2 regions of the Halobacillus sp. ABR2_026 genome follow, and region 1 is predicted to be linked to the other one. Evidence: predicted binding sites of a transcription regulator. Region 1 holds the regulator's gene; the other holds the start of a gene.

Region 1 (3,414 bases):
AAGGCACAAGGGAGCTTGACTGCGAGACCTACAAGTCGAGCAGGGACGAAAGTCGGGCTTAGTGATCCGGCGGTTCCGCATGGAAGGGCCGTCGCTCAACGGATAAAAGCTACCCCGGGGATAACAGGCTTATCTCCCCCAAGAGTCCACATCGACGGGGAGGTTTGGCACCTCGATGTCGGCTCATCGCATCCTGGGGCTGTAGTCGGTCCCAAGGGTTGGGCTGTTCGCCCATTAAAGCGGTACGCGAGCTGGGTTCAGAACGTCGTGAGACAGTTCGGTCCCTATCCGTCGTGGGCGTTGGAAATTTGAAAGGAGCTGTCCTTAGTACGAGAGGACCGGGATGGACACACCGCTGGTGTACCAGTTGTTCCGCCAGGAGCATCGCTGGGTAGCTACGTGTGGTCGGGATAAGTGCTGAAAGCATCTAAGCATGAAGCCCCCCTTGAGATGAGATTTCCCTTTGCTTTAAGCAAATAAGATCCCTCAGAGACGATGAGGTTGATAGGTCCGAGGTGGAAGCGTGGTGACACGTGGAGCTGACGGATACTAATGGATCGATGACTTATCTATCGAAATGATAGTGTTCGTGAAAAGCGTTTCTTCAAAAGATGTTTCCTTATCCAGTTTTGAGGGTTCACCTCAAACTTTATATTGATGTGGTGGTGAAGGCGAAGAGGTCACACCTGTTCCCATGCCGAACACAGCAGTTAAGCTCTTCAGCGCCGATGGTAGTCGGGTTTACCCCCGTGAGAGTAGGACGCCGCCACATTATTTCAAAGAACCAGGAGATTATTCTTCTGGTTTTTTTCTATATTAACTCTCATAGACATATAGAAAGGAGGGATAGGTTGAACTGGTCTTACTTTTTTCACGATGAGATCCTTTTATTTGTATTTCGGTTATTTTTTGCCCTCATTCTTTCCGGCCTCATTGGATTTGAAAGAGAAGTCAAAAACCATTCGGCAGGATTCCGCACCCACATTCTTGTAGGTGTTGGGGCATGTATGATGATGCTCCTGTCTTTATACGGGTTTGAATCCTTTATTGATCAATATGAACAAGTTCGATTCGATCCCGCACGTATTCCTTCGTACGTCATTAGCGGAATTGGTTTCCTGGGGGCCGGAACGATTATCGTCAACGGAATGACCATCCGTGGGTTGACCACCGCCGCTTCGATTTGGACAGTAGCTGGAATTGGGCTCGTAGTTGGTGCTGGTATGTATGATGTGGCAACGGTTACTACAATCTTTGTACTCATGAGCTTAGTATTTTTAAATAAGATAGAGAAAGAAAAGTTCAATGGTAACCGGAGAAACATATATCAAGTGACGATTAGTAAAGATGCCCCTGTAAATCATGTGCTGACTGTTTTTGAACAGATGAAGCTGGATGTTCGAAAGATCGACATCGTAGCTTTAGATCAAGAACAAAAAAAGGTCGTGGTCGAATTGAATAAAGGTCAAAAATATGATCGGTCACATCTTTTGGAACGTCTATCTTTGATAGATGGTGTAGAAAAATGTGGACATCAATACTAACCAGCTGTACAGATGACTCTGTGCAGCTTTTTTGTTTTATTTCATGATGAATCGGGGAAACATAGAAGATGTAATTCTTCTAAAACAAACAAGTTGCATGACAAAAGAAAATGAGTATAATAAAATTAAAGTCAAAGATAGTCAAAGTCAAAAGAGGGGGAGGGAGCATGAGGAATATCTCTGATGTTATTGAAGACTACCTGAAGGAGATCTTGGATCAAAACCGGTATCAGGCCATTGAAATCAAGCGTAGTGAATTAGCTGAAAAATTCGATTGTGTACCTTCTCAAATCAATTATGTGATTAAAACGCGATTTACTGTGGAAAAAGGATATATAGTGGAAAGTAAAAGAGGTGGCGGCGGCTATATCCGTATCAGCCGTATTCAACACCGAAAAGGTTCAGAGATGATTGAAGAAGTGATGGAATTGATCAATCCCCATGTATCTCAATCCAAAGCCATAGATATTCTTGAACGGCTGGTAGACTATGAGATCATCACGGATCGTGAAAGCAAATTGATGGCGAGTGTCATTGACCGTGATGTACTTGCTTTTTCTTTACCGCTTCGAGATGAAGTACGCGCGCGTATAATGACAGCCATGTTATTTACTCTTAAATATAAATGTTAAATGGAGAAGGGAGAGATTCATATGGAGTGTCAGGAATGTCATAAGCGTCCTGCTACCGTCCATCTGACTCAAGTGGTCAATGGCCAGAAGTCTGAAATCCATGTATGTGAGCAATGTGCGAAAGACAATGGATACATGAATTATGGAGAAGAAAACTTTACATTGAATGATCTCCTTTCAGGTCTGTTCCATTCCGAAGGACCTTCTCCTTTAAAAGGGAACAACCCACAATCTTATACGCAAAAGCCAAAACTGAAATGTCCGAACTGCGGGCTGAGCTACGAAGAGTTTGCAAGGATCGGAAAGTTTGGGTGTGCCGCCTGCTATAAAACTTTCGATGATCGATTAAACCCGATTTTACGTCGAGTTCACAGCGGAAACACAAGTCACGATGGAAAGATTCCGAAGCGTGAAGGTGGCAACCTGCACCTGAAGAGAGAAGTGGAAGAACATAAAACTAATCTTCGACAATTAATTGAGCAGGAAGAATTCGAAGAGGCAGCGAAAGTTAGAGATAAGATCAGATCTTTAGAAAACAAGCTGCATCGTGGCGAGGATGGTGAAGAGTAATGTCATTACAGAAATTCATGAATGAAGCAATCAGTCCATGGATGAAGCAGGAAGGGCCGGACAGCGATATTGTCCTAAGCAGCCGGATACGACTTGCTCGGAATTTTTCACAACATCCTTTTCCGATTATTGCAACTAAGGAAACTCTGGAAGAAGTTCTGAGGTTTTTCCAACAGGAATTTCAACAGAAATCATTCCGGGATTATGAAGACTTCGAACTGATCCAGATGAAAGATTTGCAGCCTGTGGAAAAAAGGGTCCTGGTGGAAAAACATTTAATCAGCCCGCATCTGGCTGAGAAAGCAGAGAAATCAGCTTCGCTCATTTCACAAAATGAGCAGGTTTCCATCATGATTAATGAGGAAGATCATATCCGCATACAGTTGTATTTCCCGGGCTTTCAACTGGATCAGGCACTTGAACAGGCGAGTCAACTGGATGATTGGCTTGAGGAAAAAGTGGATTATGCTTTTGATGAGAGGCGAGGCTATTTGACGTCATGCCCGACTAATGTGGGTACCGGCATGAGGGCTTCCGTTATGATGCATCTCCCTGCACTGTCCATGACCAGTCAAATCAATCGGATGACGCCTGCGATCAACCAGCTTGGGCTGGTGGTGAGAGGGATTTATGGAGAAGGCAGTGAGGCACTCGGTAATATTTATCAA
Region 2 (3,414 bases), 2.9 Mb from region 1:
TAACGCTCTTCGTCCTACAGGCTGCATGATCTGAATGTGGTACAACAGCTGATAGCGCCGTTGAATAACCTCCAGAACATCCGGGAATAATTTTCTTTGTAAGTCGATGAACGCTCTCATGGAAAAAGCCCCTTTTTTGAAATGGTGCCTAGCGGGATGTAATGCGTCCCAGCTAGTCGTATTATGTCCCGCTCGGAGCAAAAAAATATCTTATTTCAATTTTATATTAACAGTGGGGGTGTCCAGGTGCAAGCGTAAAACTCAACGTTTTTCATTGTAAACGCTTCATCAGCTCCACGTAATCGATCTGTCGATAATCCAGCTCTTCTTCACCTATTTTCAACACCGGAACCTCCAGCATATACTTCTCAAGAAGCAAAGGGTCCTTTTCAATATCAACGACGTCAACCTGGGTGTCAAATAAGGTTAAAAGATTCTTCACTTCCTCACACAACCCGCAGTTTTCTTTGACATACAATAAAACCAGAGACATGCCATATCCTCCCTTACTCTACATCCATTTCTACCCCTAGTTTATCAAAGCCCCCGACCTTCATCCATTCTCACAAATTCCCCTTGGAAAAAGTTTGTTTTGCTTCATCGTTCAGAAGCGAAGGAAACCTCTCTAGTCACCAGGCGCCAGAATTGGATACCAAAGAGGAAGAGAGTGCTTGGTATGGCCCCAAAGGAAGAAGTTCGCAGAGACTTAAAGAGAGGAAGTTCGATTAAATCCTGTACTCATATCGCCCCCACTTCGTGTGAATTCCCGTGGCAAACGAGTGACTACCCGGAGTCCTTCCGCTCAACTAAAATTCGAAATAAACGATTCAACCATTGCTTCCTTATAAGGAAAGTTCCGTATCCAGTTAATAAATATCAACAGCAAACTTTATAAGAACCAGCAAAAAAAGACACGCTTCACGAGGCGTGTCCTTTCTTATCGTAAAAACCGTTATCGATTTTCATCTTACGTTTATTCAAAAAATCCGCTAACTCTTCGCCTACGTAATTCTCGGGTGTGCGTTTTAATGACTCGTAATTGAAGGATAACTTTTGCTGCTCCTGCATGTCGAACACATGAATCCGCCTGTCTTCAGAAACTTCCTCAGTCGACAACATTTTGTAACGGATTAAGTTTGTCATAAATACCCCTCTTCTAAATAAAGCGAAAAGTCTGACTTTATTTATTAAATCATAACATAGAAAAACCAGGAAAGAAACTACATCGAGATAATATACCCAAATAAACGTTCGTATAATTCTTGTGAGGTTTCTGTGTAATCTTTATTCAAATTACATAAGTGTAACTGTGGTCTTTGAGGGGGTATATGATATTAATATAATGATTTTTCTGTAAAAAAAAGGATCATCCTTACATAATAAGGATGATCCTTCCAATTAGCGCGCCCGAGAGGATTCGAACCCCCGACAGACGTAGAACCGGAATCTACCGCTCTATCCAACTGAGCTACGGGCGCAAAAGCGACATGCAAATTATATTATAAGGATAATACTCCAAAAACACAACCCATTTTTTCAATCTTCAAGAAAACTTTGCCTTTGTTCACCCTTGAGTTCCGAAAAAACAGGCGCACCTCCAGGGGGTAGACAAAGATTCGCTTGCCACAGGACGTCCTCCTTCTAAAATTCTTTGGGCCTCGCCTGGCGCACACCCCTTTGAAGTTTCACCTTTCCTCTTTATACCGTTCTCACTTTCTCATAACGAACATTGTACGATCGATGCTCAGATTATGGCTAATCGTTTAAATGGGAGAGTTCAAAAACTCTATCCTTAAGAGGGGGAGACATGTGGAGTCTGCGAATGAAACAAACAAAGATCATGTCAGAGGATGATCAAGAGGGGGAGCTCGATAATGATTCTTCAACTGATCTCTACCTCTACTTTCCTTCTACTGTTTCATACGATAATTCTAGTTCAGGACGTTTATATGGGCAATTTTAGGGTATGATGGTAGGAGGAATCGGAACACTTCACATAGAACGAAAAAGTAGAGCCTTTTTTCATACTTAGATATTAAAACACCCCTGCTGAAATACAGGAAAAAGGTCGATTGTTTTTGTTTGACCTTTATTGACCTTAAAGGTATGATGAATGTATTCCATCATTATTAATTTGATGTTAAGGAGGAATTTCAAATGAATTTAGTCCCTACAGTCATTGAACAAACAAACCGCGGAGAACGTGCGTATGATATTTACTCCCGCTTACTTAAAGACCGTATCATCATGCTTGGAAGCCCGATCGATGATAACATTTCAAACTCTGTCGTCGCTCAATTGCTTTTCCTTGCAGCAGACGATCCGGAAAAGGATATTTCCCTATACATCAACTCTCCAGGTGGATCGATCACAGCCGGCATGGCAATCTATGATACGATGCAGTTCATCAAGCCGAACGTATCCACCATCTGTACAGGTATGGCGGCTTCTATGGGAGCTTTCCTACTGAACGCCGGAGAACCAGGAAAACGTTATGCACTACCGAACAGTGAAGTCATGATTCACCAGCCCCTTGGTGGTACACAGGGTCAGGCATCGGATATTGAAATTCATGCCAAACGCATCATCAAAATGCGTGAGAAGCTCAATAAAATCCTTGCAGAGCGCACAGGACAGCCGATGGAAGTCATCGAGCGTGACACGGACCGCGACAACTTCATGTCCGCACACGAAGCTGTTGAATATGGTTTGATTGATAAGGTTATGGAGAAAAACGAGAAATAAGTAAACGTAAAAAACCGCTGTGGGTCCACAGCGGTTTTTTTGATGGGCATGAGAACGTTCCCTCATATGAGAACGTTCATTTTTTCACATACTTGAATATTAATCATTGGTGACGAAATCAGTAAGTACCTGTACCGCCTGTTCCTCATCCGAACCATCAGCAATCAATTTAATTTCCTCATCTGTGCCTACGGCCAGACTCATTAAACCCATGATGCTTTTCGCATTGACTCTCTTTTCACCTTTCTCTATGAAAACGTCAGCGGTAAATTTATTAGCTTCCTGTACGAATTGTGCAGCGGGTCTTGCCTGCAAGCCCGTTTCCAGTTCAATTTTTACCATTCGTTCAATCACGTATCATTCCCCTCTCTTCCTATATTTTGAAATTCTCATATTTTGTAAGCGGATTCAACTCTAAGGAAAAAGAACGCTCTCTTAAAGAAAGCGTTTATAATTGTATTTCATTATAGCATGAATCTGGACAAGAAACATTAATTTCTTGTGTTTTCTGTTACTTCACCTTTTCTTACTTTTTCAGCAAATTCATCGATTTTACGCAGGCGGTGATTGATTCCTGATTTACTGATCGAACCCCCGGATACGTATTCCCCGAGCTCTTTCAAGGAAATTTCCTGGTGTTGAAGTCTTAGAGAAGCAATTTCCTGAAGT

What was found. Region 1 encodes CtsR, which represses protease genes until heat stress. Its sites were predicted from a motif close to ATGGTCAATAAAGGTCAAACA; they were not measured.
Region 2: the regulator CtsR is predicted to act here: its motif matches at 2,080-2,100, upstream of clpP (ATP-dependent Clp endopeptidase proteolytic subunit ClpP).

What each region holds. Positions count from the first base shown of each region.
Region 1 covers NZ_JBSWTM010000001.1:64,936-68,349, forward strand. The annotation lists rRNA gene ACXADE_RS00345 (23S ribosomal RNA) at 1-573, shown strand, start outside; rRNA gene rrf (5S ribosomal RNA) at 659-772, shown strand; gene ACXADE_RS00355 (MgtC/SapB family protein) at 852-1,544, shown strand; gene ACXADE_RS00360 (CtsR family transcriptional regulator) at 1,712-2,176, shown strand; gene ACXADE_RS00365 (UvrB/UvrC motif-containing protein) at 2,198-2,746, shown strand; gene ACXADE_RS00370 (protein arginine kinase) at 2,746-3,414, shown strand, end outside.
Region 2 covers NZ_JBSWTM010000001.1:2,998,755-3,002,168, forward strand. The annotation lists gene ACXADE_RS15570 (sugar-binding transcriptional regulator) at 1-120, opposite strand, end outside; gene ACXADE_RS15575 (glutaredoxin family protein) at 272-493, opposite strand; gene ACXADE_RS15580 (hypothetical protein) at 919-1,143, opposite strand; tRNA gene ACXADE_RS15585 (tRNA-Arg) at 1,403-1,478, opposite strand; gene clpP (ATP-dependent Clp endopeptidase proteolytic subunit ClpP) at 2,158-2,745, shown strand; gene ACXADE_RS15595 (HPr family phosphocarrier protein) at 2,845-3,099, opposite strand; gene whiA (DNA-binding protein WhiA) at 3,237-3,414, opposite strand, start outside.